2 regions of the Bradyrhizobium sp. OAE829 genome follow, and region 2 is predicted to be linked to the other one. Evidence: riboswitches for the same ligand, from Rfam matches in the RefSeq annotation. Region 2 holds a riboswitch; the other holds the start of a gene.
What was found. A riboswitch is a leader RNA that binds a small molecule or an ion and turns the genes downstream of it on or off. The one in region 2 is predicted to bind cobalamin.
Positions count from the first base shown of each region.

Region 1: linked by a shared signal. The riboswitch ahead of ABIE49_RS18500 (TonB-dependent receptor) and the one ahead of ABIE49_RS26455 (ribonucleoside-diphosphate reductase subunit alpha) in region 2 are both predicted to bind cobalamin.

Region 1 is NZ_JBEPOE010000001.1:3,767,556-3,770,946, reverse strand. It holds gene ABIE49_RS18500 (TonB-dependent receptor) at 1-1,348, opposite strand, end outside; cobalamin riboswitch at 1,463-1,662, opposite strand; gene ABIE49_RS18495 (FecCD family ABC transporter permease) at 1,797-2,840, shown strand; gene ABIE49_RS18490 (ABC transporter ATP-binding protein) at 2,837-3,391, shown strand, end outside.
Region 2 is NZ_JBEPOE010000001.1:5,510,359-5,513,749, reverse strand. It holds gene ABIE49_RS26455 (ribonucleoside-diphosphate reductase subunit alpha) at 1-1,681, opposite strand, end outside; cobalamin riboswitch at 1,798-2,018, opposite strand; gene ABIE49_RS26450 (short-chain fatty acyl-CoA regulator family protein) at 2,173-3,391, opposite strand, start outside.

The DNA.
Region 1 (3,391 bases), 1.7 Mb from region 2:
TCGTTCGCTGCGACAGATCATAAGTATGGATCGGCGGCGTGCCCTTAAATTCCGGCCGCTCCTGGTGGAACGTCGCATCGTAATAATCGATGCCCGTCAGGATCGAAGAGGGTAGCCCGAAGATTACGTTCTTGACGCTCAATCGAGGCGTCAGGGACCATGTCTGCAGATGGCTGTCGACGTAACTGTTGGCGAAGGGATTGAAGAACGCGCCTTGTTGCTTTTTATCCCGCACACCGCCATCGATGATGAGATCGACGCCGTTCCACAGGGTTTTGGTGAAGCCGGCGGTGGCGCTGGCGCCCTGCTGGTTGCCGTAGTCGAGCGGCGTGGCGGCGCCGCGGCGGTTGGTGACGAGCTCGTTGAGACCAATGGATGGATCGACCAGCCGGCCGCCCGGTAAGCCGAGCTTCTGATCGTCGCCGGTAACGGTTACGAAGGCGGTGAGGCCGGGCGTGGTGTAGTTGAGGTTGCCGACCCCCTTGCGCTGGTCGAGCGCATTGTTGACGCGGTAGCCGTCGGACTTGATGCCGTTACCGTAGAACGATGTCGACCACGGACCAAAATTGGTCGCGGCCGAGACCGAGGCCATGCGCTGATTGAAGGACCCGACGCCGGCTTCGCCGCGGATCGCGACCGGCGGGCCGCCGACGCCGTTTTTAAGCACGATGTTGATGACGCCGCCGACGGCATTGTCGCCGTACAGCACCGCGCCGCTGTTGCCGCGGGTGATTTCGATGCGCTCGATCGAATCGCGCGGAATGGTCGAAAAATCGACGCCGGCCATGTCGATGTCGTTGAGCCTTCGGCCGTTGATCAGCACCAGGGTATTGGAGGTCGCAAACGCACCGAATCCGCGCAGATCGACGCTGGTCTTCGCGCCGTTGACGCCGCCAAACAGGCTGGTCAGTTGCACGCCCGGTGTTTGCGCGATGATTTCCTGCAAGGTCTGCGCGGGTGAATGCGCGATTTCCTCAGCCGTGATGACGGTCGCCGATGTTCCGACGATGCCGGCGAATTGCCGGACCGGCGCTCCACCGCCGCCCAGGCCATCGCCTTGCGACGCGACGTTGGAGCCGGTCCCCGGCGCAGGGTTCCGATTGCTTGACGGCCTCGGGTTCGGCGCGACGACGCGGCGCGTACCCGAGCCTTGATCGGTAGCAGGCTTGGCGCGGGTCCGGTTCTGGTCGCCGGGCGGGTTGACCTCGATCGCCGGCAATTGATCGGCGGCCGCGGCGGTCTGCTGGGCCTGCGCGCCGGAAATGCCGAGCGCCATGATCGGCGCCAGAAAGCTGGATGCCAGCAAAAGATGGCGGCGCCGCTTGGCGACTGGGGTGGTGGAAGACATGGTTCAGGCCTCGGTATGACGTCAGTGGCACGTCACAGCGAACCAAGTCCCACCATCGTGCTGCAAACAGCTCTGGTGAAACTAATGCCTGTACTCCCCGACCGACATCTTCGCGTGTGACCACGGCTGACGGCAGGTCTCCTGGCTTGCGGGTCGTTACCTTTCGTCGCCTTCCCAGGACCGAGAATCCCAGTGGCGTAGGACGAAAGATTCACCGCTTACAGTTGCGGGGGCAGCCGCGGAATTGGGGGACTGTCCCCGCACCGCATTCCCTTTTGATCCCCAAAACGGGAACCGTCGAAAATTATGGTAGAAGTTTGTCAAAGATAGAGTCAATCCCATCAGGCGCCGCCTGCGGTCCTCACTGGACGAGTGCGTCTTTTATGTCGCATGAGCAGTACCGTTCGAACGCGTAGTGCGGTACGGGCTGACCGTCCGGGGACGATCGATGAGTGTTGAGACCATCATTGCTGCAAACGAGGAGGCCGCGCGGCGCCGGATTGGCGTGACGGCCGCGCTTGCCGGCCTCGTCGGGCTGCTCGTGCTGATCTCGCTCGGCATCGGGCCGGTGCGGCTGTCGCCGCTGGCGGTGATGGAAGCTCTGCTCGGCGGTGGCAGTGATGTGTCGCAGGTGATCGTGCGGGAAATCCGCCTGCCGCGGACCATTTTGGCGCTGGCGATCGGCGCCATCCTGGGAATGTCAGGCGCGTCGCTGCAGGGCCTGCTGCGCAATCCGCTGGCCTCGCCCTCGCTGTTCGGCGCGCCGCAATCGGCGGCCTTCGGCGCCGTGCTGGTGATCGCGCTGGGGTGGGCCGATGTGCGCTCCTATGCGCTGCCTGTCGTGGCGATCATGGCCGCTTTCGGATCGGTGTTCGTGCTCTTGACGATCGCCGGCCGCAATGCCGGGCTGCTGATCCTGATCCTGGCGGGTCTTGCGATTTCGAGTCTGGCGGGAGCGGCGACGGCGCTGGTGATGAACCTCTCCAGCAATCCCTTCGTGGTGCTGGAGATCGCGTTCTGGCTGCTCGGCTCGCTGGAGGATCGCAGTTTTCAGCACGTGATGCTGGCGCTGCCGTTCATCATCGCCGGTGGCATCATCCTGTTCAGCCAGCGCCATTCCTTTCGCGCGCTCAGCCTCGGTGAGGAAACCGCGCAGAGCCTCGGCGTCGATGTCGGGCGCCTGCGGCTGATCGTGATCGCCGGCGTGGCGCTCGGGGTCGGCGGCGCGGTGGCGGTCACCGGCACCATCGGCTTCATCGGCCTCGTCGCGCCGCACCTGATGCGGCCCCTGATCGGCCACGATCCGGCGCGGCTGCTGGTGCCGAGTGCGCTGGCAGGCTCGGCGCTGCTGCTCGCCGCCGACATCGCGGTGCGGATCATTCCCTCGACCAGCGACATCAAGGTCGGTGTGCTGACCTCGATCATCGGCGTGCCGTTCTTCCTCTATCTGATCGCGCGCGAACGCCGCGCGCTCGGGGGAGGCGTCGCATGAGCGAAGCCGCACTTCTCACCGCCCGCGGCGTGAACGTGACATTGGCTGGTCGCCATGTGCTCAGCGATGTCTCGCTGTCGCTGACCACGGGTCATCTGGTCGCTCTGGTCGGGCCGAACGGCGCCGGCAAAACCACGCTGCTGCGCGCGCTGTCGGGGCTGCTGCCGTCCCGCGGCGACATCCATATCGGCGGCGATGCGCTGACTGGTCTGCCGCTGCGCGAGCGCGCAAAACGCTTTGCCTATCTGCCGCAAGGCCACATCGTGCACTGGCCGCTGCCGGCGCGCGACATCGTGGCGCTCGGCCGTTATCCGCATGGCGCGACCGATCCGGCGCGGCTGTCGCCAAGGGATACTGAAGCCGTATTGCGTGCGATGCAGGCGGTCGACGTGGTGGAGTTCAGCGAACGCCGCGTCACCGAACTGTCCGGCGGCGAGCGCAGCCGCGTCGCGCTGGCGCGCGTGCTCGCGGTGGAGGCGCCGGTGATCTTGGCCGACGAGCCGACCGCTTCGCTCGACCCGCGCCACCAGATCGACGTGATGAAGAATTTG
Region 2 (3,391 bases):
CGAACAGCATGGTCAGCATCTTGCGCCAGAGGTCAGTGGCGCGGACCTGCTTGAAGACCCGGATTTCGCCGCGCGCCGCCTTGGCTTCATAGGCGGCATAGCGTTCGGCGAACTTCGCGCCATAGAGGTCGTGCAGGTCGGGCGTCTCGTCAGGCGAGAACAAGGTCCATTCGCCGTCGGTTTCGACGCGTTGCATGAACAGGTCAGGCACCCAGTTCGCCGTGTTCATGTCGTGGGTGCGGCGGCGGTCGTCGCCGGTGTTCTTGCGCAGATCGAGGAATTCCTCGATGTCGATATGCCAGGTCTCCAGATACGCGCAGACCGCGCCCTTGCGCTTGCCGCCCTGGTTGACCGCAATGGCCGTGTCGTTGGCGACTTTCAGGAACGGCACCACGCCCTGGCTTTCGCCATTGGTGCCCTTGATGTGGGCCCCGAGGCCGCGCACGCGGGTCCAGTCATTGCCGAGCCCGCCGGAATATTTCGCCAGCAGCGCGTTGTCCTTGACCGACTTGAAGATGCCGTCGAGATCATCCGCGATCGTGGTGAGGAAGCACGACGACAGTTGCGGCCGCAGCGTTCCCGAATTGAACAGTGTCGGCGTCGAAGCCATGAAATCGAACGACGACAGCAAATCGTAGAATTCGATCGCGCGGGCCTCGCGGTCGATCTCGCGAGTCGCAAGTCCCATCGCGACGCGCATGAAGAACGCCTGCGGCAGCTCGATGCGGTTGCCGCCTTCATGGAGGAAATAGCGGTCGTACAGCGTCTGCAGGCCGAGGAACTGAAACGCCAGATCGCGTTCCGGCTTCAGCGCCGCGGCGATTTTCTTCAGGTCGAAGCGCGCCAGATCCGGATCGAGCAACTCGGCCTTGATGCCGGTCTTGATATAGGCCGGGAAATACTCGCCGTAACGCCCGGCCATATCGGCCTGCGAGGCGTTGGTCGGCACGCCATGCACGTAGGACAGCACTTCGGTGCGAAGCTTGTCGAGCAGCAGCCGCGCGCTCACGTAAGCGTAGTTGGGCTCCTGCTCCACCAGCGTCCGCGCTGCCATCACAGAAGCGAGCGCCAGTTCGTCCTGGCTGATGCCGTCGTAGATATTGCGCTGGGTTTCCGCGATGACAGGCGCGGCGTCGACGCCGTCAAGACCGGCGCAGGCCTCGCCAGCGATCAGCGCGAGCCGTGCGGTATCGAGCGGCACTTTGGTGCCGTTCGCCAGCGTCACATGCAGCACGGGTCCCTCCGCAGGCTTGGCCGACTTGGCGGCCTCCTGCTCGGCGCGCTGCCTGGTGCGCTCGTCGCGGTACAGCACATAGGCGCGCGCCACCTTGTGGTGCTCGCTGCGCATCAGCGCCAGTTCGACCTGGTCCTGCACGTCTTCGATGTGAAAGGTGCGGCCTTCGCTCATCCGGCGCGACAGCGCGCCGACGACCTCGGCGGTCAACTGCTCCACCACCTCGTGCACCCGGCGCGAGGCCGCCGCGGTATGGCCCTCGACGGCGAGAAATGCCTTGGTCATAGCGACCGAGATCTTGCTGGCATCGAATTTCGAAACCGTGCCGTTGCGGCGGATCACCTGCATCTGAAGTTCGGCGTCCGGCGCGGCGAGCGATTCGGGACGCAACTGGAACAAGGGAGCGGTTTTGGCTTCGAGAGAAATGAGACCGGAAGATTCGGACATCGGCAGACCCCGTGGTGTTGTTGAGGCCGGATGTCTTTGGGGACGCTGCATCGAATGCGCGGCGGCAAACGCCGGCATGGATCTGCAAGCGACCGCCGGGACACCCCGCCCGTGGACGTTTTTTCGGTGTCGCGGCAGGTCTCCTGGCTCGCAGGTCGTCGTCGTTCCCTGGTCTTCCCAATGCGCGCCGGCGCATCAGTGACGTAAAAATCGGGAGCGACTCACTGCTTACAGTTGCGGGGGCAGCGCCGGAATTTCGCACTTTCGCGCGATTCACCAGCTTCCCTCTTAGCCACCAAATCTTGCGATCAAGCGGACCGTGACATCTACATGTGGTGATATTCGTGGGAATGTGTCAATGGGGCGTTAAGATCAATGCCCGCTATTCTCAAAAAATTTTCGGCGGCCAGACGTCGGAGCGGTAGCAGGACCTGATTCTTCCGCCGCATGAAAGAAGTTTCCCGCAAATCCCCGGGTCAACCCTCCCCGGGTCACGACGTGGCATAGGGCGCAAAGCGCGAGCGCGTCTCATCGATGCGCAATGCCCGACCGATCGGCGGAAAGGCGCGCTGCGCGCAATCCGGACGCTCGCACACCTTGCAGCCCATCCCGATCGGCGTCGCATTCGCAGCCTTGAGGTTGATGCCTTCCGAATACACCACGCGTTCGGCGTGGCGTACGTCGCAGCCGAGCGCCACGGCAAACGTCTTGGTGGGCGCGCCGTATTTGCCGCGGGCGTGCGACACGGTGCGGGCGATCCACAGATAGGTCCGCTCGTCCGGCATGCGTGCGAGCTGCGTCAGGATGCGCCCCGGGCTCGCAAAGGCTTCATAGACATTCCACAGCGGACAGGTGCCGCCGACCCGCGAGAAGTGAAAATCGGTCGCCGATTGCCGCTTGGAAATATTTCCGGCGCGGTCGACGCGAATGAAGAAGAACGGCACGCCGCGCGCGCCGTTTCGTTGCAGCGTACTTAGGCGATGGCAGACCGTCTCGAAGCCGACCGCGAACTGATATCCCAATAATTCGATGTCGTAACGCCGCTGCTCGGCCGACGCGAGAAAACGCCCATAGGGCATGATCAGCGCGCCGGCGAAATAATTCGCAAGCCCGATCCGCGCCAGCCCGCGCGCCTCCTGGCTGGTAAAACCGGCACCATCGACCAGCGCGGTCAGTTCGCGGTCGAACGCCAGCATCGCGATTTGGGTTCCGATCTGGAAGGCGCGCTGTCCCGGCAGCAGACCGGGTGCGAGATAGAGCGTGCTGGTTCGCGAATCGAATTTCCGTTCATTGCCCGAAGGCAGATCGTCGATCGTCTCGAAAACCAGTTTTATGCCGTGGCGGTCGGCCAGATAGGCGGCCAGCGCCGTATCCATCTGCCCGATCGGAAAATCCATCGCCTGCGCGATGGCCTCGGCGGCTTCGTCGAGCTCGACGATGTAGTTGTGCCGCAGATAGAAGAAATCGCGCACTTCCTCGAAAGGTGTTGAAGGCAGCACCGGCACGTCCGACTGCCGGTCTTCGCCCAACCGTGCCGCCAGCAGGCCGGCCTGCTCGATCGACTGGCGATATTTGCGATGGATCGTGACCAGCGCGCGCCCGACCGCCGGCATGTTCATCGCGAGTTCGCGAAGCTCGACTGCGGCGATGGTTTCGCCGAAGGCGGCGTCCGACAGCGCCTCGCGCAAATCCGCGATCAGCCGCGCCTCG